2 regions of the Blautia sp. Sow4_E7 genome follow, and region 1 is predicted to be linked to the other one. Evidence: predicted binding sites of a transcription regulator. Region 1 holds the regulator's gene; the other holds the start of a gene.
What was found. Region 1 encodes Rex, which represses fermentation and respiration genes when NADH is low (regulators of the CRP and FNR family bind a similar motif). Its sites were predicted from a motif close to ATTGTTAANTANTTAACAAT; they were not measured.
Positions count from the first base shown of each region.

Region 2: the regulator Rex is predicted to act here: its motif matches at 14,481-14,500, upstream of ACTQ50_RS00780 (L-lactate dehydrogenase).

Region 1 covers NZ_JBQKLL010000002.1:144,490-160,184, forward strand. Annotated here, with positions in the region: gene ACTQ50_RS02270 (NAD(P)H-hydrate dehydratase) at 1-963, opposite strand, end outside; gene ACTQ50_RS02275 (redox-sensing transcriptional repressor Rex) at 1,158-1,811, opposite strand; gene ACTQ50_RS02280 (ATP-binding protein) at 2,080-2,661, opposite strand; gene ACTQ50_RS02285 (PAS domain-containing protein) at 2,839-3,681, opposite strand; cyclic di-GMP riboswitch class I at 3,755-3,830, opposite strand; partial or broken gene ACTQ50_RS02290 (response regulator) at 3,980-6,601, opposite strand; partial or broken gene ACTQ50_RS02295 (extracellular solute-binding protein) at 7,100-7,843, opposite strand; gene ACTQ50_RS02300 (ATP-binding response regulator) at 7,926-10,250, opposite strand; gene ACTQ50_RS02305 (substrate-binding periplasmic protein) at 10,234-11,049, opposite strand; gene ACTQ50_RS02310 (response regulator) at 11,111-11,602, opposite strand; cyclic di-GMP riboswitch class I at 11,793-11,868, opposite strand; gene ACTQ50_RS02315 (ABC-F family ATP-binding cassette domain-containing protein) at 12,349-14,262, shown strand; gene ACTQ50_RS02320 (NADP-dependent isocitrate dehydrogenase) at 14,537-15,695, opposite strand, start outside.
Region 2 covers NZ_JBQKLL010000001.1:153,655-169,349, forward strand. Annotated here, with positions in the region: gene ACTQ50_RS00700 (response regulator) at 74-625, opposite strand; gene ACTQ50_RS00705 (hypothetical protein) at 594-800, opposite strand; gene ACTQ50_RS00710 (sensor histidine kinase) at 782-1,198, opposite strand; gene ACTQ50_RS00715 (hypothetical protein) at 1,195-1,902, opposite strand; gene ACTQ50_RS00720 (YoaK family protein) at 1,874-2,563, opposite strand; gene ACTQ50_RS00725 (Fe-S-containing hydro-lyase) at 2,701-3,267, opposite strand; gene ACTQ50_RS00730 (fumarate hydratase) at 3,270-4,112, opposite strand; gene ACTQ50_RS00735 (FAD-dependent oxidoreductase) at 4,231-5,844, opposite strand; gene ACTQ50_RS00740 (2Fe-2S iron-sulfur cluster-binding protein) at 5,859-6,533, opposite strand; gene ACTQ50_RS00745 (FAD/NAD(P)-binding protein) at 6,706-7,560, opposite strand; gene ACTQ50_RS00750 (4Fe-4S dicluster domain-containing protein) at 7,560-8,621, opposite strand; gene ACTQ50_RS00755 (4Fe-4S dicluster domain-containing protein) at 8,625-9,599, opposite strand; gene ACTQ50_RS00760 (hydrogenase iron-sulfur subunit) at 9,587-10,030, opposite strand; gene ACTQ50_RS00765 (4Fe-4S binding protein) at 10,021-12,009, opposite strand; gene ACTQ50_RS00770 (4Fe-4S dicluster domain-containing protein) at 12,017-12,418, opposite strand; gene ACTQ50_RS00775 (CoB--CoM heterodisulfide reductase iron-sulfur subunit B family protein) at 12,418-13,212, opposite strand; gene ACTQ50_RS00780 (L-lactate dehydrogenase) at 13,428-14,375, opposite strand; gene ACTQ50_RS00785 (HD domain-containing protein) at 14,822-15,484, opposite strand.

The DNA.
Region 1 (15,695 bases):
CAGCACATCACACCAGTTTAAGTTTTTCTCATTGGACGCTTCGTCAAATTCACAGCTCACCATAGCTTCTGGAAGAAGGCTCTGCAGCGGGATCCGGTTCTCTTCCACAGTCTGGATCTTTACCATACCAGCTCCCCCGTGAAGTGCTGCGCTGGCGCTTAAATAAGCGGCGCCGCACATGCCTTTCGAGCCCGCGACCAAAAGTATTTTTCCAAAGGTTCCTTTATTTCCCCAGGCAGGTCTTGCAGGAAGTGTTTCCACATCCCTTTTCTCCAGATGCCAGGCTGCCTGATCTGCAAGTTCACTGCCATCACGATCCCGGTCATAGATCCCGATGTCCGCCACCAGGATCCTGCCAGCGTATGCTCTGCCAGGGAAAAAGCACAGCCCCCGTTTCCGGTATGCAAAGGTTACCGTCAGATCTGCCTGAAAAGCAATTCCAAGAACTGCTCCCGTATCTCCGTGAATGCCAGACGGAATATCCACCGCCACTTTATAGGCTCTGGTCTGATTCATACTGTGGATGATTTCCTTATAAGTTCCGGAAATCTCCCTGGACAACCCAACGCCGAAAATCCCGTCTACTATAACAGTATATTCATCCCATACCGGGTTATTCGTTGCGGGAACGCCATAGTTCCTGGCAATTTCCCACTGGTGTCTGGTTTCTTCGGTCATTTTGTCCGGATTTCCTGCAAGATAGATTTCGGAATGTATCCCGGCAAGATGAAGAAGCCTTGCAATGGCAATCCCGTCACCGCCGTTATTGCCGGAGCCACAGACGGCCAGTATCCGCTCTTTTTCTAAGTTTCCAGGACTGTTTTTCTTTTCCAGATACTTCCGGATCTCTTCTGCCGTGGCAAGCGCCGCCCTCTCCATAAGAACCAGGGAGGGAACATGCATATTATGAATAGTACCATAGTCAAGAAGCTTCATCTGACTGCAGGTCACAACTTTTTTCATAAAACCACTCCTAACATTAGAATAACTTTTGGGCTCCGGTTGCAGTTCACTCTCTGCCCATTAACCGCTAAAGCCATTTTCAAACACGCTCTAATGCAAAACTGCCGCCCGGTCTCCTGTAAATCTTTCAGCGAGACAAGCAGCAGTCCTCTTTGACCTTTTGTTGTTACTGTCATGTCCTTCACAGTAACGTTTTATTCTTTGTTTTCTTTATGCTCGTTGCGGTACTGGCTTAAATTATAAGACAGTGCCATCAGGCTCTCAGACAGATGAACATTCTCCACGATCACGTTCTCAGGAGCATCAAGATCTGTATGTGCAAAGTTCCAGATTGCCTTGATTCCATTGTCAATGAGAACCTTCGCCATCTCCTTGGCCTTGTTCTTCGGCAGAGTCAGAATGGCGATCTCTACCTGATTCTCTTTGATAAATTCTGGAAGGTGACTGATCATCTGAATCTCAATTCCCCGAACCGAAATTCCTTCCAGAACCGGATTTACGTCAAAAATCCCAACCAGACGAAATCCTCTTTTCTCAAAATCCCCGTAATTGGCAAGTGCCTGTCCCAGGTTACCTGCACCAAGAATGATCATAGGATGAATGGTGTCCAGTCCTAAGATCTTACCAATTTCTGTATAAAGATATTCAACATTATATCCATAGCCCTGCTGTCCAAAACCGCCGAAATTATTTAAATCCTGGCGGATCTGTGATGCAGTCACATGCATTTTCTTACTAAGGTCATTGGAAGATATACGCTCAACTTTCTCTTCCATCAGCTCCCCCAGATAGCGATAATACCTTGGCAGTCTTTTGATCACTGCCTTTGAGATTTCCTTCGCCTCCAAAATGTTCCCCTCCTTGTTTCCGCTGCCTAAATTTTCCGCGTCACACTATGTCAATTATACCTAAATGTTATTTTCTTGTCAATTAAAGTTGTGCAGAATTACAAATATTTTGCAAATTCAGTTACTGTTCACTGGTAACGTTCCGCCAGGTGTTTTTTTGAGCGAAGCTCACAGAAAACCCGGGAACATCGGCGCGAAATCATGCGAATGCATGATTTCTGTGCATCGCGAAGTGTGTTGCTGGTCACGGAGTGAACAGGAACCAAATTCATAGTATCAGGATAAAGCTCACAAAAATCCCTTTTTCTTCCAATAAAGCGATTGCTATTTCTGCATTTAAATCATTATCCTCTGCCAAAAGAACATGCAAACCATGTAAATCCATATCGTTCCTTAACTTTTCTTTCTCTTCCGTAAATCCATGTTCTGCTATAATCAGAGGGATTTCTACCGTAAATGTTGAGCCAATTCCCTGTTTGCTGCTGACCTTAATTTTCCCACCCATAAGATCTACATACTGTTTGGCAATGGCCATTCCCAGTCCAGTTCCCTTATAACTGGTTCTTGCCCCATCATTTTCCTGACTGAACTCATCAAAGATTCTGCTCTGAAACTCCTCACTCATACCAATTCCGGTATCTGATATACGATAGCGTACGATTATATGATGCTCATCATTACCCGGACCGTTTTCTGCAGCAAATGAAATGGTACCTCCGTCTTTTGTAAATTTGACTGCATTGCTGATAATGTTGAGCAATACTTCCCTGATTCTGAGTTCATCTGCCATCACATAGGGATTTTTAAGCTCTTCTCTTGAAACACAAAAATTAAGGTCACGGTTTTCCATATATCCTCTTGCAATCGACAAAACAGTATTTATCATATCCCAGAGATCTACCGGTACTGGTTTATATTCCAGTTTACCACTTTCTCACTTTTATCCCTTTACGTGGCATTCATTGATTCGTGCGGATTTTATACAGTTCCAAACATCTGATCAAAAACAGCAAGTATAGTATTTATATCAATTTTTACTATAATGAAGTGCATTTGACAATTCTTCATTCTTCTGCAATGCACTGACATCCTGATAGGTCACATAGATATATATTTTCTTACCCACAACAAGATAAGAAAAATCTGATTGCATATAGAACCATTTTCCCTGCGGATTTCTTTTTCTATAAAAAATATTTGTATGTGGATGCTCTATATTGAGGTTTCTCACAGATTCCTCTACATATTGCTGATCATCCGGATGTACTGTTTCGCAAAAAGGTTTCTTCTGCAACAGCATCATCTGCTGCTGTGTAGTTTCCATCATCTCTGCAAAGCCCCGGGTAATAAAAACAGGATCATAGCATAGCGTTGTTTTTGCGTCCTCCTCTTCTGAAAGGATACAAAACAGAACAGCACTGTTTTCAATAGAACGCAACGTCGTTATAAACGCCTGCTGCTGTGGAACTGTATAGTCCTCCACAAACAGGAACACATTTTTTGTATCTGCACTTTCCCTTGTAAAGTCAAACTGCATGAAACGCATCTCGCCATTCAGCATAAAATTGATCATAACATGATGCATGATGTGTTCTGCTGTTCCTTTTGCGATTGCTTCCATCGTCATCTGCTGTTTTACACGATTAAGATCATCTATATTGCCAGATGCATAACGCATTATTTTCTCACAGATATAATCCTCATACATTTGCTCATCTGACTCTGGAAAAATATTTTCACCATTTAACAGGTTTGTATCCTGATGAAGCTTTATGCATTTTCCTGTATTCTCAAAATCAATGTACAGGATTTCTATATAATGGTTTTTTAGAGCTTTTTCATATATTGCAGCCTGAACCGCTTTCTTCAACAGCTGAATTCCTCCTTCTTTTCTCATGTACTATTAAATGAAAAACACTGTCCTACGGACAGTGCACCTCATTTCATGCAACTGGCTGCCATTTTAAAGGCCCTGTAGCTTTGCGTCCCAGACTTTCATCTGGTTTGCCGATTTTCTTATTATAGCTTTTAAAATTATGCAAAAACTGATTTTATTATACTCCCCTACTCCACTTTACACAAGAAAAATTTCACCGCTTTAACGCTTAAAAATAATTTAAAAACCTGCTAAAAAGTTGTTAACCGAACTTCTTAGCAGGTTCTTATTACTAATCTGTCAGATTATTTTGTAACGTACTGATCAATTCCTCTAGAACGATTGGCTTGGATAAGAATCCATTCATACCACATTCCAGCGCTTTTTTTCTGTCCTCGTCAAAAGCATTGGCCGTCATGGCAAGGATGGTGATTCCTGCCAGTGCCGGATTCCTAAGGGCACGGATCTGCTTCGTGGCCTCATATCCGTTCATTACCGGCATCTGCACATCCATCAGCACCAGATCATAACCGTCCGGTTTCGACCTCTTGACCTTCTCAACTGCCTCTGCCCCGTTTTCTGCAGTATCCACCAGGAAGCCATATTCATTAAGGATCTCCACCGCAATTTCACTGTTCAGTTCATTGTCTTCCACAAGCAGTATACATTTGCCTCTGAAATCTGAGCATGCCGCCGGAAGAACAGGATTCTCCTGCTCAGCCTGATTCTGGCCAATGGCAGCCATCAGGGTATCTCTGATATCGGACATAAACAGAGGTTTCGCGCAGAATGCAGTTACCCCTGCAGCCCTGGCTTCCACTTCGATGTCTGACCAGTCATAAGCAGTCAGAATAATGATCGGTGTATCGTCACCAAGACTGCGGATCTGTCTGGTGACCTCAATACCATTCATATCCGGCAGACGCCAGTCGATGATATAAGCATGGAAGGCATCCCCAAGCTCCATAGACTGCCGTGCACGCAGAACAGCCTCCTTACCGGAAAGTGTCCATTCCGAACGCATTCCAACCCTCACAAGCATTTTTGTCACGCTGTCACAGGTATTAAAATCGTCATCTACAACCAGAGCCTTAAGGCCTTCCAGCTCTGCAATCTTCTCTATCCGGTGATTCTCAGGCTGAGTCCGGAATGGCAGACGGACGATAAATTCGGTACCTTTCCCCTGCTCTGTCCGGACCTCAATGGTGCCGCCCATCATATCCACAATATTCTTGGTGATGGCCATGCCAAGTCCTGTACCCTGAGTCCTGCTCACAGTGGAAGTCCGCTCCCTCTCAAAAGGAGAAAAGATCTTCTTCACGAATTCCTGGCTCATGCCAATTCCTGTATCCTTCACCCGGATCTCGTACAGTTCACTGCCTCTTTGGAGCCCCGGATACTGTTTCAGCCGGACAGAAACGGTTCCGCCAGCAGGAGTAAACTTGATCGCATTGGACAAAAGATTCAGCAGCACCTGATTCAGCCTCGTCTTATCACAATAGACATCCTCATTTGTCACATCCATGGCATCCATATAAAGCTCCAGCTGTTTCGCATGGATCTGCCCGCTGATGATCGTCTTCAGATCATGAAGCACATCCGACAGACTGACCTCCGTTTCTTCCAGATGGATCTTTCCGCTCTCAATCCGGCTCATATCCAGGATATCATTGATCAGGGAAAGCAGATGGTTACTGGAGGAAAGGATCTTTCCCAGATAATCCCGAACCTTGTTTTTATCATCAATATTACTTACAGCCAGTGTGGTAAAGCCGATGATCGCATTCATTGGTGTCCGGATATCGTGAGACATGTTGGAAAGGAAGGTACTCTTGGCCCTGTTTGCTGTCTCCGAAGCACGGACTGCCTCAGAAAGTGCCTGGTTCATTTTCCAGTCAGCGGTACGGTCCGACATAACCAGGATGTATTTCTTTTTTCCGTCTATCTCACTGCCCATTGCAATATTATGGAACCAGCGTTTTTCCCCTGTGTTCTGATGAACATATTCAAAATCCCATTCTCTTTGTTCATTCACCCGGATTTCCTCCAGATAATTTTTCTCCGGATTTTCATGTTCCTCTGGATGCATTTTTCCCAGAACACGAATATTTTTGCGGATCTGTTCTACCGTAATGCCCAGCAGCTTTTCCACATTCGGGCTGACGTAATCTGCCTGATATGTTTTGGCATCCAGCATCAGGAAAACGTCATCCACATTCATTGACAGCTTTTGAAACAGTTCGTCCCTGTACCGGATCTGTGTGTCCTTTCTTCTAAGGCTTATCCTGTTTTTTTGGATAATAAGGCTGATAAAAAAGGCGGCAATACAGAACACGACAGCAGCCACAAGGAACATTGTGCTACGCTGCAGGCTGTTCATACTGGCATTGACAATATCCGCCTGTACAAGTCCCAGAAATACCCAGTCCTGAATATCCGATTTTTCATAAACCAGATAATAGTTTCTTCCATCCAGATCTACCAGCAGCGCACCGGTATGTCCCGCTTTAAACTTCTCCGAAAGCTTATTGACCTCTTTCTCAGACATATCAGAATGCTCTCTCAGAACACCGAAGAAATTATATACATTCCCCCATGACTCAGAAGAATGATCGATCACAACACGGCCATCCGGATGAACAATAAAACTCTGTGCATTTCCATTGAAAGCAGAAATATCCAGTACATCTACGATATCAGAGTTTTCATAGGCAATGGCAATGGCATCATATTCAAATCCCTGATAGCTTCCGTGCGCCCTGGGAGTGGCAAAAACAAGCAGCTGGGATTTTCCTGGAACTGCTGCATTTGATATCACATCCTTTCCCTGCCGGATGTCCTCTTCAATATCTTCCTGTAATCCAAGGTATCCGTTTTCCCCTGTCACCAGCTTATAGTTTCCGTCGGCTGACAGACCATTTGGCATGATCATGTCACCCGCCATTTTTTCTGTATAACCGGCTTTCAGCACATTTCCCGTAAAGCTGTTTCCGGTTGCGAGCAGCACATCCGTACCATAAATGCCGCGCAGGGTGTTTGCCATAACCGAATATGCCGCGTTCCCGCCACTGCTATGAAAGCGGTTGGAATAGGATTTCTGTGAATCCAGCACGGTATTCTCTGAAGCAGCTTCTTCCGCAAGAAGCTGGGTATTAAATGACTGATAGGCCTGCTCTGCATCGTATTCTCCTGAGATCATCTTAGACACCACATCCTTGGAAACGGAGAAAAAGTCATTTGACGCAATGCGGATATACATATGATTTTCTTCGATCACAGGTTTCACATCCTTCAGATACTCCGTAAGCCTGAACTCCACATCCTGGCTGTAGCTCAACAGATCCTGTCCATCACTAATGATCCGGTTCTGTGCCTCCTCTGAAAGCATTGTATTCAGCACCTTCATTGCTTTCTTCCGGCGCGCTTCGTCCTGTGTCAGGTCGCGGTTTAAGGCCACCTGGAAATATGGGGTCGTCATCAGCCACTTTTCGCCATTCTCCTGAAAGAATGGCAGAAATGTTGTGTTAATGCCCTGATCCTGAAACATTTTTACACCCGCTGAGCTGCCAAAGTACATGGCAAGTTTACCACTCTGGTACATCTCAACGATATCATCATAATTCATGTACAGATCATCCTGGTTCAGCCCTGTATCCTGGATAAACTGCTCCATGCGTTCAAAAGCCTGAGGCCAGACGGTACCATCCAGACCTTCTCTCTTTGTATTATCCGGGTCACTGTAGGTGGTGCGCCACTTGCGTCCGTCTACAGAAGACAATTCTGATGCAGACAGACCCTGCAGTGTTTCCATACAGGTATAATCGTAATAATAGTCTGCAGTAAAGCCACGGATTCCCACCTCGTCAAATGCCTGGCAGGCAGAGACAAAGCTTTCATAATCGGTTGGCAGCGGAATCTCATACTTTTCAAAAAGGTCCTTGTTCACTACAAAACCGTGGGCATCTGCACACACGGGAAGCCAGTTTACGCTACCATCCTCGTTCATAAAACTGCTGAGGTAGGTATCATAGACAGCACCTGCCTCATTGGTTGTGGAAAGATCCATCAGACTGTCCTTCAGCGGACTTGCGTCATGCAGGGAAAACCGGCAGCAGGTAATAATATCCGGCAATCCACCGTTTTCATCAAGAAACATATAAAAATCCAGATCATTATTGCCGACTACAAATTCAACATTGATATCCGGAAGCTGTTCCTGGATGTATGGTGCATATTTATCATACAGGTTGGTGCTCCATAAATACACTGTGATGGTTTCTGCATCTTCTTTTTTCTGCAATTTTTCTGTCACAGCCTGACAAAAGTGATATGGCTGTCGCCATCACCAGAAGTGCAGCAAGTAACTTATTCCGTTTTTTCATTATGACCCCCCTGAAATTGTGTTTCATCAGTTTATGAATTACCTTTATTAATAATTTTCCATCAACAGGCTTTGCTATATGTTCATCCATTCCTGCTTCTTTTGCCCTCAGTCTGTCCTCCGTGAACGCATTTGCTGCCATTGCAATGATCGGAATCACCTTTGCATCCTCTCTGTCCAGAGAACGGATTTTCTTTGTAGCTTCATAACCATTCATAACCGGCATCATAATGTCCATAAGAATGACATCAAATTCACCAGGTTTACTTTTTCTGAATATCTCAACAGCTTCCTGTCCATTCCATGCTTTCGTCACCTCAGCGCCTACATTCTGGAGCATAAATTCTGCAATTTCCATATTCAAGTCATTGTCTTCTGCCAGAAGAATATGCAGTCCCTTTATAGAGTTTTCTGATACATCCTTCTGTTCTTCACGTTTATCCGCATCCAGATCTATTTTGAACGGAACCCGGATCACAAAGGTGGTGCCTGCGCCCTCTTCACTTTCAAAGGTAATGGTTCCACCCATTTTCTCGACCAGATTCTTTGCAATCGGCATTCCAAGTCCTGTTCCGGCAAATTTTGTGCGGCTTCCTGTGTGTTCCTGTGCAAATGGTTCAAATACACATTTCTGGAACTCCTCAGTCATTCCGATTCCGGTATCCCGGCAGACAAATTCCATTGTGGTCATTCCCGGCTGTTCGGATGGGATTTCCATGCAGCTGATATAGATATGTCCGTTTTCTCTGTTATATTTCACCGCATTGGACAGGATATTCATCATCACACGTTTCACATACCCCGGACTTCCAATAAAATCCCGGTGTGTGATTTCTTTTTTCTCCCACTCGATCCGGATATTCTGTTCTGCAGCCATCTGCTTGATCACAGCAAATACTTCCCTTGAAATACTGCTCAGATTAAATGGAATCTCTTCCAGAACGATTTCGCCTGACTCAAGCTTACTCATATCCAGGATTTCATTTACCAGTTCCAGCAACAGATTGGACGCCTTTTTCACCTTTGTCCTGTATTCCGTCTGTTTCTCCAAATCATCTGCATAATGTTCTGCCATATTGACCATGCCGCAGATTCCATTGATCGGAGTCCGGATATCATGGCTCATCCGCTGGAGAAACTCTGTTTTTGCCTCATTGGCGGCTTCTGCCTTTTTTGCAGCTATCAGAAGTTCTGCCTTATATTTTTCATCTTTTTCCTGTTCCTGTTTCCAGTGCACCAGATTGGTTCTGTATGTCCAGAACCAGAATGTGCCGAATATCAGAAAATAGAGAAAAATAACACTTATCACACTTAATGGAAGATTATGGAACACCTCTGTATCCGGAAGATATGCATAAATATAGTAATCCCTCTGCTTCAGCATGATTCCGTAGCATCCGCTCCCTTCATTCTTCAAATGAAAAATGTGCTGACTGTCTGTATGCCCCTTCATTGCCTGAACAACTTCGTTGTCAGCCGTATTCTGCCCCAACAGGCTCTGATCATTGCTGGCAACAACGATTCCCTCGTCTGCAACAATAATCGTTCCATCCTTCCGGGTACTATAGCCATTTAAAAGACTTTGCATCGTCAAAGTATAATTTCTGGTAAATTCAGGAGATGTGTAATAGTAGATTGCAACAATACCCGGTGCATCTTTTCTGGCACAGGCTGCAATGTCAATATAGGATCCATCTTCCCTGGCAAACCGTTCTGAATAAGATCTTTCTTCATATCCGGCAAAATCCATGATAATTTCTTTTTGCAGATACTCCGTAATCTCATTAGCCAGAGCCTCGTCCGTGCTGTATTCACAGTCCGTCTTTCCTTCTATATCCAGTACAATGATACCATCCACCCAGAGAGTCTGCAGGTTTTCTTTCAGGAACTCCTGGCTTAGCTGTCCGCCGTTTTCGATTTCCATGTTAATATTCGTACTCATCTGTCTGGCACTTTCAATTGAACGGAGAAGACTTTTGGATTCGGAAGATTCATTATAATGGGTGTAGGTGGAACACTGCACTTTGACATAATTTACAATCTCCACCATTCTTTTCTCTGCTTCCGCTTTTTCTATATGGAAGAAATAAAACAGAGAGACTACAGCCACACAGATTCCAATCAGACCTCCGATCATCTGGATTCGTTTTTCTTTTTTCTTTCTCTTAATATCCAAGGTCATCCACCTCCAGATACTTCTGGGGATCATCCAGATATTTTTCAATAATTTTCAGGGATGTGCCATCCTGACGCATCTGTTCCAATGTCTGTTCCATCTGTTCACAGATTCCTCTGTCATCACCTTTTGCAAAAGCGACACCTATTCCGGTGATCATCAGAGGCTCTTCCAGGATACGGAAGCTTGCATCATAATCCTTCATATACTGGACGATAGATTCCTCATGTGCAGCAACTGCATCTACATATCCTTTCCCCAGAAACGTATAAATCAACTCCCGGTGTCCGAGACTGATCAGATTTGCCAGTTTGGGGATTCTATCATCTGTCCGGTTCAGAAAAATACCTTCCGGTTTGGTTGTGGACTGGACAGCCAGGTTCTTTTCCTCCAGATCGCTCAGTTTATAGATGTCACTATTCTCATTTACAGCGACCACCTGGCGGCTTGCTATGTACGGTCCTGCCCAGCAGTAATCGTCAAGACGTCCTTCCATGGAAAAACAACCCATGATACAGTCAATCTCTCCGCTTTCCACCAGTTCTTTTTTCTTCTCCCAGTTGATCTGGACAACCTCCACCTGATATCCCATTCTTTTGAAAGCTTCTGTAGCCAGTTCTACATCTATGCCCGTCGGTACACCATCCTCATTCAGATAATTGTATGGTGGATAGCTGTCGCTGCCGAGGGTAATGACGGGCTTTTCTGTTTCTTCTTTCGTGTTATCTGTGTTTTTACACCCTGCCAGGGTAACTGCTAAAATTCCCGCATGCAGAATGCCTGCAATCACTCTTTTTCCTTTCATTTTCTGTCTATCCTAACTATCCTTTTCGTTTTTTTCATATCTGATTCCCTGCCATTTGTTACTATTCAATGACCTGCGGTTCGGTGCCCCCGCCAGTTTTTATACTTCTGATTGTCTTTTCCAGTACCTTCATCTCAACCGGTTTTGAAACATGAGCATTCATACCGGTAGCCAGTGAACGCTGGATATCCTCTGAGAATGCATTGGCGGTCATGGCAATGATCGGAATCTTCCTTGCCAGTCCATGGGAACTTCTGCGGATTGCCTTTGTTGCCTCATAGCCATTCATAACAGGCATCTGTACGTCCATCAGGATCATGTCATATTCCCCTGGAGCAGACTGTTCAAATGCTTTCAAAATCTCTTCGCCATTTTCACAGATGATGCACTCCGCACCTTCAATCTTTAACAGTTCCGTCAGGATTTCTGCATTTATCTCATTATCCTCTGCACACAGGAACCGCATTCCCTGCAGGATATTACCTTCCTGCTCATCTGATTCTGCCTGTGACACAGAAGAAGCAGATCTTTCTTCTGTAATTTTCAGATCCATAAAAATCTCAAAACAAAGTGTCAATTTTATCCGCATACTCTATTACCTTGCCTTTATCACCGGCATCATATCGGATTAATGATGTCATACCAATGATTGCATTCATAGGAGTACGTATATCGTGAGTATTGTTACGTCTATGAAGTAACGCCGAAAAAAAGACACCGTCTCACAGACAGTGCACGTCAGTTCATGCAACTGGCTGCCATTTTACAGGCCCTGTAGCTTTGCGTCGCAGACTTTCGTCTGTTTTGCCGGTTTTCTTATTATAGCTTTTAAACATATGCGCAAAAAAATGTTTCTATTATACGCTAATACTCCACTATACACAAGAAAAATATTATGCTTTAACGCCTAAAAACAAAAAAACCAGAAGCCTCTTTGCGATCCGTGACCTCCAACTTGTTATGCTTATTCTAAACTGTCCTTACCTCCAATCAGATTCTCTCTCTGGCTTCTCTTTTCCTGACATTCAGACTAACACAAAAATACGATATTTTATGATAAGCAGCGGTAAATTTGCAATAAGCAGAAAATACAGAAATACTATATTTTTCAGAGCTTTCATGGGATTGCTTGTGCATACTTACAAATTTTTACATTTTCTTTGTTATTTGACAATTATTCTTTCAAAAAATCTGTTTTTCAAGTATAATATTCTTCTGGACAAGCCATTGCCTAAAGCAACAGGCTTTTATATATGACAGATTTTGTATTTACGAAACTGGCTTTTTAAGGAGGAAATTATGATTTTATCATGTCAGAGCATCTGCAAATCTTTTGGGGAAAAAGTAATCCTGCAGGATGCTTCCTTTCACATAGAAGAACGGGAAAAGGCCGCCCTGATTGGCAATAACGGCGCAGGAAAAACCACTCTCCTTCGTATTATTATGCAGGAGATTTCCGCCGATTCCGGACAGGTAGTTATTGCCAAAAATAAGAAGATCGGTTATCTGGCACAGTACCAGGACATTCATGGGCATCACACTATTTATGAGGAACTGATGACCACTAAGCAGTACATTCTGGACATGGAGGATAAGATCCGTTCTCTGGAACAGGAAATGAAATATGTAGCTGGTGAAAAGCTGGAAAGCCTGATGAACAGCTACACCCGTCTTACCCATCAGTTTGAACTTGAGAACGGCTACGCTTACAAAAGTGAGATTGTAGGTGTTTTAAAGGGTCTTGGATTTGAAGAGGAAGACTACAACAAACAGATTGAAAACCTTTCCGGTGGTCAGAAGACACGGGTTGCCCTTGGCAAGCTTCTGATCTCCAAGCCGGATATCCTGCTTCTGGATGAGCCAACCAACCACCTGGATATGGAGAGCATTGCCTGGCTTGAGACCTATCTTCTCAACTACCCGGGTGCTGTATTTATCGTCTCCCATGACCGTTATTTTCTGGATAAAGTTGTCACCAAGATCGTGGAGATCGAGGTAGCCCAGATGCGAATGTACGAGGGAAATTATTCTGCTTATGCGCTTAAGAAGGCGCAGCTGCGTGACGCCCAGTACAAGGCATACCTGAACCAGCAAAGAGAGATTAAACACCAGGAGGCTGTTATCACTAAGCTCCGCTCTTTTAACCGTGAGAAATCCATTAAGCGCGCGGAAAGCCGTGTAAAAATGCTGGACAAGATCCAGCGTATTGAGAAGCCGATCGAAATTGATAACCAGATGCGCATCTCCCTGGAGCCCCGTTTTATCAGTGGAAATGACGTGCTTACGGTAGAGGGGCTTTCCAAGGCTTTCCCTGGACAGACCTTATTTACAGATATTAATTTTGAGATCAAGCGTGGTGAACGTGTAGCCCTGATCGGCAATAACGGTACTGGCAAAACCACCATTCTGAAGATTCTCAACGGAATCGTGGAAGCTGACGCAGGACGCTTTGCCCTTGGTTCCAAAGTGCAGATTGGATACTATGACCAGGAACACCATGTTCTGCATATGGAGAAAACCATTTTCCAGGAAATTTCCGACACTTATCCAACTCTCACGGAAACAGAGATCCGCAATATGCTGGCTGCTTTCCTTTTCACAGGAGATGATGTATTCAAGCTGATTTCCGCTCTCTCCGGTGGTGAGCGAGGCCGTGTTTCCCTGGCAAAGCTGATGCTTTCAGAAGCCAACTTCCTGATCCTGGATGAGCCTACCAACCATCTGGATATTGCTTCCAAAGAGATTCTGGAAGAGGCGCTGAACAGTTATACCGGAACCGTACTCTACGTTTCCCATGACCGTTATTTTATTAACCAGACTGCCACCCGTATTATGGATCTGACGAATCAGGCTATTGTCAACTATATCGGGGATTATGATTACTATCTGGAAAAGAAAGATGAAATGACGCAGATTTACGCTCCAATTCAGGAATCTGCTTCTCTGGAAGCAAAGGAAACTGTTTCAGGAACCAAGCTTACCTGGCAGCAGCAGAAAGAGGAACAGGCACTGAAGCGCAAACGGGAAAATGAATTAAAGAAAGTGGAAGCCCGGATCGAGGAGCTGGAAGCAAGGGATAAAGAAATCGACAACACTATGGTTCTGCCGGATGTTTGTACGAATGTGGCAGAATGCACCAAGCTCAGCCGGGAGAAGGCTGCAATTGCAGAGAAACTGGAAGGGCTTTATGAGAAGTGGGAGGAGCTGGCATAGCATTAAGCTATAAACTCTTGCCAGTGATATCCTGCAATTCTTATCCTCCTCCATAATTTGTATTTACGAAACGAGACAGCCACCACAGGGCCACGCACCGACACAAACTAGTACATCGTTTCGTAAATAACTATACCAATCGCGTAGGATGTGGATTCGAGTGTGCAGGTATAAAAGCAGGAACGAATTTCGAATAGATACCCGAAACCGTTCCTGTTTTTTATAACAATATTAACATTTTGTCTCAAACTACTTTTCAAAGTTGTTTATCTCATTACATTGTCTCAAGTTTCTCTCTGATCGCCAGAATAAACCCGCGGCTGTTAAGGACTTTCACATCCTTTAAGGACGTGATCAGCGCCAGGTCTTTGGTCATCTGTCCGTCTTCGATCGTGGAAAGAGTTGCTTTCTCCAGCTTATCTGCAAACTCTACAAGCTCCTGATTCTTATCTAACTCGCCGCGTTTACGAAGTGCGCCTGTCCATGCAAAGATGGTCGCTACAGAGTTGGTAGAGGTCTCCTCTCCTTTCAGATGACGATAATAATGTCTCTGAACCGTTCCGTGTGCAGCCTCGTACTCATAATATCCATCCGGGGAAACCAGAACGGAAGTCATCATAGCCAGGGAACCAAATGCGGAGGAGATCATATCGCTCATCACATCTCCGTCATAGTTCTTGCAGCCCCAGATAAATCCGCCTTCTGCCTTCATTACACGGGCTACTACGTCATCGATCAGACTGTAGAAGAAGGTAATGCCTGCTGCCTCAAATTTCTCTTTGAACTCAGCCTCATAAATATTGTGGAAAATCTCTTTAAATTTACCATCGTAAGTTTTGGAAATGGTATCCTTGCCGCCAAACCACAGATCCTGCTTGGTATCCAATGCATAATTAAAGCAGCATCTTGCAAAGCTTGTAATGGATCTGTCCAGGTTATGAACGCCCTGGATCACACCAGGAGTGTCAAAATGATGGATCAGTTCGGTCCGCTCTTCTCCGTCTTCCCCTTTGAATACCAGCATGGCATCCCCTGGTTTGTCAATGTACATTTCAGCATTCTTGTATACATCGCCATAAGCATGGCGTGCAATGGTGATCGGTTTCTTCCAGTTCTTCACACATGGCTCGATTCCTTTTACCACGATCGGAGCGCGGAAAACAGTTCCGTCCAGGATGGCACGGATGGTTCCGTTAGGGCTCTTGTACATTTTCTTCAGATTGTACTCGGACATTCTGGCTTTGTTCGGGGTAATGGTGGCACACTTAACAGCAACGCCGTATTTCTTGGTGGCTTCTGCTGCATCTATGGTTACCTGATCATCTGTCTCGTTTCTGTATTCCAGTCCAAGGTCATAGTATTCTGTTTTCAGATCTACAAAAGGAAGAAGAAGCTCATCCTTAATCATCTGCCACAGAATTCTGGTCATCTCA
Region 2 (15,695 bases), on a different contig from region 1:
AAGAGTGAGGCTGTGATTCAAAAGGTAATCAGCCCCACTCTTTCTCTATAGCACAATATATGCTTCTTTTGTTTTATTTCATAACTTTCTGTATCATCTTCACCAGAGTATCCGGGTTCACAGGTTTGGCCAGGTGGCCGTTCATGCCGCTGGCCAGGGCCTTTTCACGGTCTTCCCCAAAGGCGTTGGCAGTCATGGCGATGATCGGGATGGTAGTCAGTTCAGACTTCAGGGAGCGGATCTCCCTGGTGGCTTCGTAACCATTCATGATCGGCATCTGGATGTCCATTAAGATCAGATCATAATCCCTATTTTTCGCCTGTCTTATTTTTTCTACGGCGATCACACCATCATTGGCAGTCTCTACTGAAAAACCGGCATCTTCCAGAATGGTCTGTGCAATTTCCTGGTTCAGTTCATTGTCCTCCACCAGAAGGATCTTCTTTCCGGTACAATCAAAATCTTCCTTCTTTTCTTCCTCCTTTACCAGAACCGGCTGGGACAATATGTTCCTAAGCTCAGACATAAACAATGGCTTGGAACAAAAAGCGGTAACCCCCGCTTCTTTTGCCTCTTCCTCCACGTCTGACCAGTCATAGGCGGTAAGGATGATGATGGAATTCATCCCCGATCTCCGTGGCAAGCTTAGCCCGGATCACAGCCTCTTTTCCGGAGACAGTCCACTCGGAGCGCATACCGATCTCTGTAAGCATCTTGGAAATGCTGATGCAGGTATCTGTATCGTCATCTGCAACCAGAACTTTCAGTCCCTGAAGCTTTTCTATTTTCTGATATACCACTTTTTCTCCTGTTTGATCCTTAAACTGAGCATGCCGCCGGTTTTATTAAATTTCACGCCATTTCCCAGAATGTTCAAAAGAACCTGGGTTAATCTCAGCTTGTCTGCAATCATATCCTCATCCACCACATCTACGGTATCAATGAGGAAATCCAGCTGCTTGGAGCTGACTGTAGGCTGGATGATGGTTCGGATATCATTCAGCAGTTCCGGCAGATGAAGGGGATTTTCGTCAATCTTTACTTTTCCGCTCTCAATGCGGCTCATATCCAGCACATCATTGATCAGGGAAAGAAGATGCTCACTTGAAGTTCCAATCTTCTTCAGATACTCTTTCAGCAGTTCTTTATTGTCAATGTGGGAGCCAGCCAGGGAGGTAAAACCTATGATGGCGTTCATAGGGGTACGGATGTATGGGACATGTTGTTGAGGAACTGGGTCTTGGCCCGGTTGGCGTGCTCTGCTGCTGCAAGGGCTGTAGCAAGAGCCTCGTTTTTCTGCATTTCCGCAAGCATCATATCGTTGACATTCTTAAAACCAACTACGAAATCATTGCTTTCCCCGCCATCTGTAGCCGTGAAGTTTGCCTGGAAATATTCTTCTTTTCCCTGATAAGCACTTCTGTAGGTTACACTGTAAACAGGCTGCTTCCGGATTTCCTGCTGGACCGTTTCGTAAGCAACCTTCTGGGCAAATTCTTCCCGGATGTCTTCACAGATGTAATGGTCAATATACTCCTGCATGCCTACGCTGTAGTCAATTTCTTTTTTATCAGAAAATCTTGCCTCACCAGCCACACCGATTTGTCCGTTATTTTGAAATTTCACACTGGTTCTGCCGTTGTTGGTAATATACCATACAGCGGAGTACTCTCTGGAAAGTCCGCTGATCACATGGTTCTGATTTTCCAGTGTATCGTTGATGGACTGAAGCTGTTTATTCTCTGTAATATCCAGAAAACATGAAAAAACGGAACCTCCATCCGGGCAATGTGATTTCGCTAAGACATTGCATCTCTGAAGATTCCGTTTTGTAAATTCTGTATTTTTTATGTTTCTGATAGAAGCCGTTCTTTTACTGCCAGTGATGTTCTGCTTCTTCAATCTCCTCGATGAACATTAAGAGGAAGCTGATGAGAAGCAGGATGCTGGATACCCAGATGGCTCTTACACCGTAGGCCAGGGAAAGTCTGCCGCCAACTCCTGCGCCGATGGCGAACAAGAGGATGATGGCGAAGTAGCATGATGCCTGGTGAAGCAGACGCGGCTTTCTTTCCCGCATGTAGGCGGAAAGGGCTGCGGTACCGCTCCTTAAGTTTCCGATGCACATAGTGCTGGCGTAGGCGTTTCCTTCTACTTTTCGGAAGGTCTGCACCTGAAGGGCGCAGGAAAAGGATACCAGGGTGGTGGCTAGTACGTTCAGGTTTCCTGGGATGAAGCCTACCAGAAACAGCAGGATGATTTCTACCAGAAGAATTCCCTGGCGCCAGTGAAGGCGTTTGGCGTAGCGGAATTTGTCCTGGATGCATTCCGCTAACAAAACTCCAAGGAAGAATGCGGACAGGGGGATCAGGTAATGCAGGCCTGCCTTCACTTCACCGTTCATAAACCGCTCACTCATCAGTACCACGTTTCCGGTCTGGGCGTTGGAAAATACGCCGTCGCGAGTAAAGTAGGTATAGGCATCCTGAAATCCTCCTGACACTGCAAGAAATGCACTGTTTATGAATGCTTCTGAGGTCTGTACCCTTCTATGATGGTCCATAATAAGCTCCTTCTTTCATCTTTTGTCTTTCTTATCCATACATATCCTCAAATTATAGAATAAACATTGGATCCTGTAAACACCTAATTTGATATATGGAGTATATATATCTTATATACCTAAGACAAAACCGCCAATCAGTCTGCTTTGTGTGCTTCCAGATACTCTTTTCTTCCCTCTTCATAGAGGTTGTTGCCTTCGCTGTCGATAATAACAACAAGTGGCATGTCTTCTACGTAAAGTTTACGGAGGGCTTCGGCGCCAAGATCTTCGTAAGCGATAAGTTCAGCTTTTTTGATGCATTTGGCAAGAAGGGCGCCGGCGCCGCCGATGGCTCCGAAGTAAACACCGTGATATTTTTTCATAGCTTCTACAACTTCAGGAAGGCGGGCTCCCTTGCCGATCATGCCGCGGGCTCCTACGGACATCATGGTTGGTGCGTAGGCATCCATACGGCCGCTGGTGGTCGGGCCTGCGGAACCGATAACCTGTCCTGGTTTTGCAGGAGTTGGTCCTACATAATAAATAGTTGCATCTGTTGGATCAAATGGGATTTTTTCTCCCTTTGCAAGGGCTTCACACATACGCTTGTGGCCTGCGTCACGGGATGTGTAAATGGTTCCGGTAAGGAGAACCTGATCTCCTGCGTGAAGGGTTTTTGCCAGTTCTTCTGTCAGAGGCAGTGTAATATGTCTTCTTTCCATGATCAGATCACCTCCGTTTTGTGACGGGTAACGTGGCAGTTGATGTTGACTGCACATGGCATTCCCGCAATATGTGTAGGCATTGTTTCAATGTTCAGGCCGATGGCTGTGGTCTTTCCGCCAAAGCCCTGTGGTCCGATTCCAAGCTGGTTTACTTTTTTCAGCATTTCATCTTCCAGGTCTGCGTAGAATGGATCCGGGTTGTGGGAATCCAGCGGACGCATCAGTGCTTTCTTGGCAAGAAGGGCACATTTGTCAAAGGTTCCGCCGATTCCAACGCCAACTACCATAGGCGGGCATGGGTTCGGTCCAGCTGTTTCTACTACTTCCAGGATGAAATCTTTGATTCCCTGAAGTCCGGCTGATGGCTTGAACATACGGATCATACTCATATTCTCGCTTCCGAAGCCTTTCGGTCCTACTGTAATCTTTACTTTATCGCCTGGAACGATCTCTGTATAGATCATGGCTGGTGTATTGTCACCTGTGTTTCCACGGCGTACCGGGTCTTTGACTACAGATTTGCGAAGATAGCCGTTTGTGTATCCGCGGCGTACGCCTTCATTGATGGCATCGGTGAGATCTCCGCCGACAAAGTGTACATCCTGTCCGATTTCCAGGAACACACATGCCATTCCGGTATCCTGGCAGATGGGCACATTCTCGTTATCTGCAATGTCAAAATTCTCAATAATGTTGTCAAGGATGCCCTTGGCAATCTCTCCGTCTTCGCATGCGCGGCATGTTTTGATGGCGCATTTTACGTCTTCCGGAAGATGTTCATTTGCTTCGATACAGAGTTTCTCGATCACGTCTGTAAGTCTGCTTACTTCTACTTCACGCATTTGGGTAAGCTCCCTTCTTTAATAATGATATCGCCTGCAGGCGGTATGTTCTTTTTTCATTATAGCAAATGCCTCCGGCACCGGCAATTCCCTGGCGATACCGGAAGCAGTTATTTCATTATCTCTGCTCGTGACGGGCGTAGTTTGGAAGCAGTAATGGGGATACCTTATCTGTTTCTGCACCTGCCGCTTTTAATTCTTTCTCATATGCGTAGATATGATCCAGGTTCATTTTTCCAAGCTCTACCTCTTTGCATTTTGCAGCTGCCTTTTTACCAGCATTTCTTCCGAAAACGATCACGTCCAGAAGAGAGTTGCCCATCAGTCTGTTTCTTCCGTGGATTCCACCTGCTGCTTCTCCTGCAACTAAAAGGTTCGGGATTTCTTTTGTAAATCCGTCTCCGTTGATCTCCAGACCACCGTTCTGGTAGTGAAGAGTCGGGTAGATCACGATCGGGACTTTTCTCATATCTACACCGTAGTTCATGTACATACGGAACATAGCCGGGATTCTCTTCTCGATGGTTCCCTCGCCGCCCAGGATCTCGATCATCGGAGTATCCAGCCATACGCCTTTCAGTCCGCCAGGAACTTCTACGCCGCGGCCTTCCTCACACTCGCGGATAACACCGGAAGCGTTGACATCACGGGTTTCAAGTGGATGGATATAAGCTTCTCCGTTTGCATTTACCAGCTGTGCACCAACGGAACGAACCTTCTCTGTTACCAGCGCGCCAAGGATCTGTGACGGGTAGATGGCTCCTGTTGGATGATACTGGATGGAATCCTGATAGAGAAGGGATGCGCCTGCTCTGTATCCCAGTACCAGTCCGTCAGCAGTTGCGCCATAGTGGTTAGAGGTAGGGAATCCCTGATAGTGCATTCTTCCTGCACCGCCGGTTGCAATGACAACTGTCTTTGCTCTTGCAACAGAGTAATCGCCAGTTTCCATGTTCAGAAGAATAGCACCTGCTACCTGTCCTTTTTCATCCTTCAGAAGTTCAACAGCAGAAGTAAATTCTACTACCGGAATGCCAAGGTTTAAAACCTCGTCACGGATGGTACGCATGATCTCTGATCCGGAATAATCTTTTGCAGCGTGCATTCTCTTTCTGGAAGTTCCGCCGCCGTGTGTAGTGATCATGGTTCCGTCGTCTTCTTTGTCAAACTCAACACCAAGGTCGTTCAGCCATTTGATGGCATCCGGAGCTTCCATTACCAGTCTTTTTACCAGCTCTGGTTTCGCTGCAAAGTGTCCGCCGCCGAAGCAGTCCAGATAGTGCTGTACCGGAGAATCGTTTTCTTTGTCAGCTGCCTGGATTCCGCCTTCTGCCATCATAGTGTTGGCATCACCAATACGAAGCTTAGTTACGATCATAACATTTGCACCTGCATTATGAGCCTCGATGGCACAGGAGGAACCTGCACCGCCGCCGCCGATTACAAGCACATCTACATCATAATCAATCTTGGTAAGGTCGATTTTTTCGTTAAGCAGACGGCTTTCGGAGTGAAGCATTTCAGCCAGTTCAAGTGGTGCTTTCTGTCCTTTGTTGGGACCTACTTTGATCTCGGCAAATGCGTCCGGGTTATAGTCTGGATGGAATTTCTTCAGAAGGGCATCTTTCTCATCAGCAGTCAGACGTCTTGGCTCGGTTGCCATACGCTGTGCTCTTGTAGCCTCTACCTTTTTGATGGATTCCATCATATTTTCTGGATATGGTGCGTACATGTTTTTTGCCCTCCTTATTTCTCGATTTCTCTGTTGTTGTAAAGTTCCTGCATGTCTGTGATCGGTTTCTGCATGATCTGCTCGATCAGGTCGTCGTATTTGCCTTCGTGGATTTCTTCTACACGTTTTTCAAGGTGTTCGCTCCTCGGAGCAATGTATTTTCCTGTGAGACGTCTTGCAAGAAGTCCTACCATCGGGTGGGAAATTCCGGCCGGACATCTTACGGAGCAGCAGCCGCAGCTTACGCAGTCAAAGGATTCTTCGGCGCATTTCTCAAGCTCGCCTCTCTGTGCGTATGCAATGTACTGCATAACGTTTAATCCCTGTGTGCAGGCTTTTGTACAGGCGTTGCAGCCGATGCAGCTGTAGATTTCCGGGTACAGTTCCATCATGACCTGCTGGTTTGGCTGAAGGTCTTCGATGTTGTAGAGTCTCTTGTCTGTTGGGAAGAACGGGATGCTTGCTACATACATGCCTTCCTGTACCTGTGTCTGACAGGCGAGACAGGTTTTCAGTTCGTTGTCGCCTTTGATCCTGTAGATGGTGGCGCAGGCACCGCAGAAGCCGTGGCGGCAGCCGCAGCCGCGTTTTAAGGTGTATCCGGCGTATTCCATGGCCGTCATGATGGTCAGGTCAGCTGGTACGGTGTATTTTTTACCGAAGAAATATACGTTTACCATATTTTCCATGTTGGGTTGTTCCTTTCTTCTACTTATTCTACTCCGCAGTGCGGGGGCTCGATTCCACTTCGTTACATCTCGCTTGAGGGCATTCGCCCTATGCAGATATGCAGCCATACATTTCTTACGTGCAAGCACAACGAACTGCATGTCAGCATATCTGCGCACTGCTCATTGCTTATCAATACTCGTCTGGTAACTGGTCAATTTCATCCATTCTAAATACCGGACCATCTTTACATACGTACTTAGATCCAATATTACATCTTCCGCATTTACCAATACCGCACTTCATACGAAGCTCCAATGTTGTATAAACCTGAGTTCTTGTAAATCCAAGCTCCTCAAGGCCCTGAAGTACGAATTTGATCATGATTGGCGGGCCGCAGACTAATGCGACTTTGTTGGTGTCGAAGCCGATTTCTTTTAAGTAGGTTGGTACGAAACCTACGTGGCCGTCCCAGCCTTCCTGCTCGCGGTCGATGGTCAGGTAGACGTTTACGTCTTTGGCGTTCATCCAAACTTCCTGGATCTCTTTTAATTTTACAAGATCATCTGCGGAACGGGAACCGTAGAGGATGTCTACTGTGCCGTAGTCGTCGCGGTTATCAAGAACATAGTTGATCACGGAACGAAGCGGAGCAAGACCGATACCACCGGCGATAAACAGAAGATTTTTGCCTTTCAGCTTGTCTTCCACCGGGAAATGGTTTCCGTATGGTCCACGGACTGTGATCTCATCTCCCACCTGAAGGCTGTGGAGATAAGAAGTCAGCTCGCCGCATTTTTTAATACTGAACTCCTGGTACTCTTTGTTTGTAGGAGAAGAAGTAATGGAAAACATACCTTCGCTTACACCTGGTGCGCAGACCATTGCGCACTGGCCAGGCATGTGTTCGAAAAGCTTTCCCCCTTCCGGTGCTGTTACACAGAAGGTTTTTACATCCGGTGTCTCCTCGTGAATGTCGGTGATCACGCCAACCTGCGGGATCAGAGTATCCAGAGTATAATTTTTATGACAGGTACACTCGCTCATTACTTTTCACCTCCATGGTTTTCAAAAGCCTTGATCACCTTCACAATGTTCAGGGATGACGGGCATTTTTCCACGCAGCGGCCGCATCCTACGCAGGAATACATGCCGCCATTGTTGGCCGGAAAATATACAAGCTTGTGCATAAATCTCTGACGGAATCTCTGCATCTGGCTGGTACGGTTATTTCCGTGAGCCATCATTGTGAAATCGGAATACATACAGGAATCCCAGCAGCGGTAACGTTTTACGCCATGACCTGTGTCATAATCCTTGATGTCGTAACACTGGCAGGTAGGACATACAAAGGTACAGGTTCCGCATGCCAGGCATGGTTTATATAAGGTCTCCCAAACTGGAGAACCAAATTTCTCATCTGTGGCATTTCCATCCCAGCCTTCCAGGGAAAGATGGGTGTATGGAAGCTTTTCCACGATGCTTCTGATCGCTTCTTTTTCAGCATCCACTTTTGCCTGATCGTCGTCAGCCGGAGTAAGCAGTTCTTTTACGGCTTCTGTAAGAGCCTCGCCCTTCTCAGTAAGAGCTTTCCAGTAAAGGCTTCCCTCCACCATCCAGGCAGCCACATCGGCTACACCCTTGGTGTCAGCGTCTGCGGAAGGATCTGCTGCGTCTGTTCCAAATATTTTACAGAAGCAGGATTCCTCTGGCTCATGACAAGCCATGGCCACGATGGTTCCATGATCTCTTCTTGCTGCGTAGAAGGTATCAACAGGATCTGCAAGGAAAACCTTGTCCAGAACTGCCACACCCTTTACATCGCAGGCTTTCATGCCAAATACAACAAACGGACGGTTTCTAAGTTTTTCTGGCTCTACAGTCAGCTTCTTTCCATCACGGACAACCGTGTAAAGTGTCTCGCTCTGTGGGAAAAAGGCATCTTTGCCGGATTTTACGGTTTTCAGTGTATCCAGATCTGCCTCTTCGCTCTCATTCCAGAGGCCAAAGTTTGTCTGGCCTGCTTTCTTAATTGGAAGGATCAGATCCTGGCTTTCTGCAATCTTCCGGAATAATGCTTCCAGATTTTCTTTCTCAATCTTATACATACATTATCCCCTTTCTGCCACTATGCCTGGCTCTACATCGTCAAATGTAAAGCTGGTCAGCGGGCCTTTTGACTCTGCATCTGCGCCAGCCTGATATTCCCCGTAGAAAGTATCAATATCTTTGATGAACTTACGGTTAAACAGGTGAAGCGGAATTCCCTGCGGGCAGACACGGCTGCACTCACCGCAGTCTGTACATCTTCCTGCAACGTGGAAGGCACGGATAATGTGAAACATTTTCTCCTCGAAGGAATCCACATTTGCCTTCTGTGCGCTGTCAAACTTGGTGCTGTCAAATACGCACTTGCGGCAGCTGCATGCAGGGCAGGCATTGCGGCAGGCGTTGCAGCGGATACATTTACTAAGCTCTTTCTGGAAAAATGCGAAACGCTCTTCCGGGCTCATTTTCTCGATTTTTTCAACCTCTGCGAAACGGTCTGCATCTTTGGTATCCTTGGATTCGCCAATGATCTCGTCGTAGATCATGTGCTCTTTTCCCTTACATACGTGGCAGCGTTCCAGCATGGCATCTTTGTATGCTACGGTCTTATCGCCGTAGATGGTGGAAATGTGAAGTTCTTCACAATCATCAGTAAGCTCAGCACCGGAAATACTCTGGATTCCCTTGATTCCCATTTTACGAAGTTTTTCCACATCCAGCTTTCCTTTACATCCAACACCAATAATGTAAGTCTTTTCACGGTCTACACGGTGTTCTTTGATCAGCTGGTTAAAACTATAGGTATCACAAGGCTTCAGACAGACAAGTGTTTTGCCCTCTAACTTGGAAGCCTCGATCATCATTTTGCTTAAGTTGGCACCGCAGAAGCCGTTGTAGACAAATTCGTCCAGGCTTTCGGCGGTCTCGAAATATGCTGCTTCCGGATTGTAAGGCAGGTCTCCGGCTTTCCAGCCAAGAACACGTGCTACGGTTCCGTCAGCCAGCAGTTCTTTTGCACGGGCGATCAGTTCCTGCATCTTAAATCCTCCAATCTGACGTTTTTACCCAGAGAATAGATTTTTTCCACAAATTCGTTCATGGTCTGGGAGAATTTTACACCTTCTGCGGCAGATACCCACTCTACACGGGTACGGCCGTTTTCCACACCGATGAAGTCCAGCATGGAGAAAAGAAGGGTCATACGTCTTCTTGCGTAATAGTTTCCAGTTGTGTAATGGCAGTCTCCCGGGTGGCAGCCGCACATGATCACGCCGTCAGCGCCTTTCTCAAAAGCACGGAGGATGAACATTGGATTTACACGGCAGGAGCATGGCACACGGATGATCTTTACATCAGCCGGATAGGAAAGACGGCTGCTTCCTGCAAGGTCTGCACCTGCGTAGCTGCACCAGTTACAGCAGAATGCCACGATCTTGGGTCTGAATTCTTCTTTTGCTTCTATCGACATATTGCATCTACCTCCGCTAAAATCTGTCTGTTGGAGAATCCCTGCAGATCCATTGCTCCGGACGGGCAGGTTACGGTACATGCACCACAGCCCTGGCAAAGAGCATTGTTGACTACTGCGATTCTTCTTGTCTCACGGATTCCGTGGTCATTTACCTGTTTTTCCTCATAGGAGATCGCACCGTATGGGCACACATTTGCACACTGGGAACAGCCGTTGCAAAGGAGCTCGTCGGAATGTGCTGTACACGGGTTGGTTGTCAGCTTGTCTTTTGCAAGAAGGCCGATTGCCTTTACTGCTGCTGCGCCAGCCTGTGCAACTGTCTCCGGAATGTCTTTTGGTCCCTGGCAAACACCAGAAAGGAAAATACCAGCTGTAGGGGACTCTACCGGACGAAGCTTTGCATGTGCTTCTGTAAGGAAGTTGTTGGTATCAATACTTGCGGTAAGCATAGTTGCAATTTTTCTTACATCTTTATTTGGCTCGATGGCAGCTGCAAGGACTACCATATCTGCTTCCATAAGGATCTGCTTGTTTTCCAGAAGGTCAGAAGCCTGAACCATAAGAGTTCCGTCTGGCTGTGGGATAACCTTTCCAACCTGGCCTTTGATGTAGTTTACGCCATAATCCTCAACGGCTCTTCTGTAGAACTCATCGAAGTTTTTACCTGGGGTACGAACGTCAATGTAGAAGACGGTAACGTTGGTATCCGGGTATTTGTCACGGATCAGCATAGCGTGTTTTGCAGTGTACATACAGCAGATCTTGGAGCAGTAGCTCTTTCCTCTTTCATCGGAGCAGCGGCTTCCAACACACTGTACGAATACAATGTTCTTCGGGGCTTTTCCATCGGAAAGTCTCTCAAGATGGCCTTTTGTAGGTCCTGCTGCGTTCATGATACGCTCCAGTTCCAGGGATGTGATCACGTCCTTGCTCTGGCTGTAAGCGTACTCGTCATATTTATCAAGAGGGATCACATCGAAACCGGTTGCAACTACGATTGCACCGTATTTCTGTGTAATGATCTCGTCCTTCTGGTCGTAATCGATAGCACCAGCTGCGCAAACCTTGGAGCAGGCACCGCATTTTCCGGTTTTGAACTTGATACAGTTCTCACGGTCGATAACCGGAACATTTGGAATAGCCTGTGCGAATGGAATGTAGATGGCACTTCTGTTGTTCAGGCCGCGGTTAAACTCGTTTGGATTTTTCTTGGATGGGCACTTGGATGAGCAGACACCACATCCGGTACATTTGTCCATGTCTACGCTTCTTGCTTTCTTGCGGATGTCTACTGTGAAATCTCCAACAAAGCCGCTTACCTTCTCAACTTCACTGTATGTATAGATATTGATCTTCTCGTGTGCTGCTGCCTCTACCATCTTAGGTGTAAGGATACAGGCGGAGCAGTCCAGAGTTGGGAAAGTTTTGTCAAGCTGGGACATTCTTCCGCCGATACTTGGAAGCTTCTCCACAATATCAACTTCATAACCAGCCTCTGCAATGTCAAGGGCAGACTGGATTCCGGCAATACCTCCGCCGATCACAAGAGCACGCTTGGTTACAAGGCTCTCACCTGGCTGAAGAGGTGCGTCTAAGTTTACTTTTGCGATTGCGGCTCTTGCAAGGATCACGGCCTTTAAGGTAGCCTCCTCCATATCCTTGTGGATCCAGGAGCAATGCTCACGGATGTTGGCAATCTCTACCATATATGGGTTTAAGCCCGCCTTTGCTGCTGCCTTACGGAAGGTAGCCTCATGCATACGCGGAGAACAGGAACAGACTACGATTCCTGTCAGATTTTTCTCATGGATGGCGTTAATGATCTTGGCCTGTCCTGCTTCGGAGCACATGTACTGATAATCTTCTGCATGGACAACACCTGGCTCTTTTGCTGCCATCTCTACTACTTTTTTTACATCAACTGTGGCTGCAATGTTTGTACCACAATGACATACGAATACACCTATTCTCTGCACCTGTTTCTCACCTCCTGTATCTTCTAAATGCACTTACCAGCAGCTGCTGTGGTGTGTCTTCATCAAGCAACGCCGGGATCTCATCTGCGGTCAGATAGTTCTGTCCACGCTCGCGGACAACCAGCTGTCTTGCAGCGTCGATCAGTTTTCCCGGTTTTACATCCCTTGGACAGCGCTCTACGCATGCAAAGCAGGAGAGGCATTTCCATAAGGACTGTGACTGTGCCAGGGCTTCGATGTCGCCGTTTTGTACATAGGTTACAAACTGGTGAGGTTTGATATCCATCTCGTTGAATGCAGGACAGGTTGCGGAGCATTTACCGCATTTCATACATTTCAGGGGATTCACTCCGGAAATCTCTTTGATACGCTCTGCTGCATTCTGGGTATTTCCATATGTATAAGCCATTACTTCGCCACCTCCTCTTTTACTCCCAGAGCTTCTGCAAGAAGTTCTGTAAAATAGTAAACCGGGAGATCGCCAGTTCCGTTCTTTCTAAGGTTATACATGCAAAGTGGACAGGCGGTGATCAGCATATCGGCTTCAAAGCCTTTTGCACTGTCCATGATCTTTTCGCACATATTCTGTGCCATTTCTTTTTCTTTCAGGGAAATGTAGCCGCCGCAGCACTCATTGCGGTATGGATATACCACAGGATCTGCGCCAAGGGCACGGATGAAGTCTTCCATGATGGTCGGGTTCTCCGGGTTGTCAAAAGCCATGATCTTTCCTGGTCTTAAAAGGAGGCAGCCGTAGTAAGCGCCGATTTTCTTGCCTTTTAATGGATTTACCACTTTCTTTTTGATCTCGTCAAATCCTACTTCGTCACGGAGTACTTCCAGATAATGAAGGACATTTGTCTCTCCTTCATATGGAGCATCCAGTTTCAGATAATTGTTGGCTCTGGTGCGGATGTCCTCTACATTTTTCATGTCGTCATTCACACGTTTGAGCACATGATGACAGGCTGAACAGACAGTGATCAGGTCCTGTCCTTTTTCTTTTGCGTCGTTTAAAGCACGGACGGAAGAAAGCTTGGTTGCAATTTCGTCGCTGCCAAGGGGATATACGCCGCCGCAGCACTGCCAGTCTTCTATCTCTTCCATTTCGAAGCCCAGTGCTTTCGCAGAAGCTCTGGCATAGGCGTCCAGATCTTTTGCCTTATTCTTCAGGGTACATCCTGGATAATAACTGTACTTCATGCTTCTTGTTCCTTTCTTGTTACTGTTCACGAAGTGGGATTTTTTACTCACTGATGTAAACAGCAGCTATTTGGGTTGCCTTTGCAAAGGGGAACCCGACTTATCGCTTTCCGCGATAGAAGCCGGGGCCTTGCTGGTATGGTTAAATTAATGTCTTGCCAGCTATATCAGAAAACAATTTTCTTCTGTAAAATACAGCCTGCAAAACCAGATTTCTAAAGCTCGATCTGTGCAATTACTTCTTTTAATGCATTGGCACTCTTCTTAAGAAGTTCGATTTCTTCTTTGTTCATACGCATCTGAACTTTTCCCTGGATTCCATTTGGACCTACCAGGGTAAGGGTGCTCAGGCACACATCTTCGATTCCATACTCCCCGTGAAGCATGGAGGATACAGTTGCAAGGGAATCGGAAGCAGCCAGGATCAGGCCTACCAGCTGGCAAACAGTTGCGGATACTGCGTAGAAGGTTGCACCTTTCTTTGCAATCACTTTTCCGCCGGATTTCTGCACATACTCCAGCATAGCTTCTTTATCAAGTGGTTTTACGTCCTTGCCATGTGCTTTCATTTCCTCATAGTACTCATCTGTGCTGAGGCCGGAAATGTAAGCGCCTGTCCACGGGATAAAGGAAGTGTCGCCATGCTCGCCGAAAACGTATGCGTGGATATTTCCCTGGGCTACTTTGAAGTGCTCGGAAAGTCCGTAGCGAAGTCTTGCTGTATCAAGAATGGTTCCGGATCCCATAATCTGATTCTCCGGAAGTCCGGAAATCTTGGTGAACACATAGGTCATAATGTCAACTGGATTGCTTACGATGATGTACTTGGCATTTGGAGCTTCTTTTACGATCTGAGGAGTGATGCTCTTCAGGATGTTTACATTTGTCTGAGTAAGCTCAATTCGGGTCTGTCCAGGTTTTCGGGCGATTCCGGAAGTAATAATTACGATGTCGGAATCTTTGGCATCTGCGTAATCTCCGGCTACCAGAGATACCGGGCTTCTGAAGCAGGTTCCCTGCTCGATGTCCATAACCTCGCCTTCTACCTTTTCCTTGTTGATGTCGATCAGAACAATCTCGGAAGCGATCTCATCGTGTGCCAGTGTGTAGGCGATTGTGGAGCCAACGCTTCCAGCTCCGATAATGGTAATTTTGCTGCTCATAAAGAACTCCTTTCATGGGGCTTGTGGGATTGTGTCAACTTTCCCGCCTGTTTGATTGTTTTTCTGTGGGGTTCGTTGGTTTTCCCTGTGTGTTGTCCTTTGTTTTTTGTTTATTTTTTAACAATCACAGTTGGAAAAAAAGCGGGTAAAACTTTATTTTCTGCCTTATGACATGGCCTAAACCAGAAATGCAGGCTGGTTTTCTCCTGTTTTCCTGGGTTAAGTCATGTCACGCCATGTTTTTTGATAAACAATTCTCAACAAAAGGACTTTTCCCTCTTTGTCTCCGCATTAAATATTGGTTTTTCTCCGCTTTTTCTAAGATACCACAATGACAATCTTTTAACAACTGTTTTTTGAAATTTTTTATCATTATTTAGGGGCTTCTACATATTGTACAAATATGGTGGTGCTGTTTTGTGTATTTTTATGTATGCAACTTACTTCTACAGCACTTTGCGTCCATTTACAGTCAGCTTAAATGTGGTTTTCAAAACTTCCGCTGATTTTCTGCAAAGCATTATTCGGTCCAGAAAAATTTCGAAATAATCGTACATGGAACAGATGCTTTCATCCACTTGAAGATTCAGTGCAAGTACAGACTTGTCTTTCTCAATTTTCAGCTTGGATTCTGTGACAGCGTAATTTACGCGGTCGTGGATGTCATATGCGGAGCTTTCCTTCTGGCGCACTCTGCTTCTTCTCACATCTGTCTTGTCTGCAATGATCAAAGCTGCGGAAACAACATCTTCCGGATTTCCAGTGGACTCATCGTGATTTCCAATGGCAGATACAATGGTGATCCGGTCTTCCAGCGGCATATTGGTTTCCTTTAAAAGATCGTTTGCAAGCAGGGCACCGTATTCTGCGTGATGGGTTCTGTTGATGGCGTTTCCAATGTCGTGCATATATCCTGCTATTTTTGCCAGTTCCACATCATGTTTGGAATAGCCCAGCTTTTCCAGTATTTTTCCGGCTCTGTGTGAAACCTGTATACAGTGGGCCTTGGAATGGTCCGTAAAGCCCATGGTTCCCAGATTGGCGTCTCCCTTTTTCAGATATGCGTTAATTTCCTTATTGTTTAAAATTTCCTGGTACTTCAAGTAGATCAGTTCTCCTTTTTATTCTTTTAACTTTTTTCGCAGGATCATTGTAGGGGAGAAAAAACAGGTTGTTGTCTTGTTGGTGTAAAATTTTGTTTAAATTTTGAAATCTCTGCAAAGTGGGGCGTAGAGATTGCGGGAATGATTTTTCAAACACACTCCATGGCTTGCCACCCGCGAAAAAAGCACCTACCGTCAATATCCAGGCAGGTGCTTT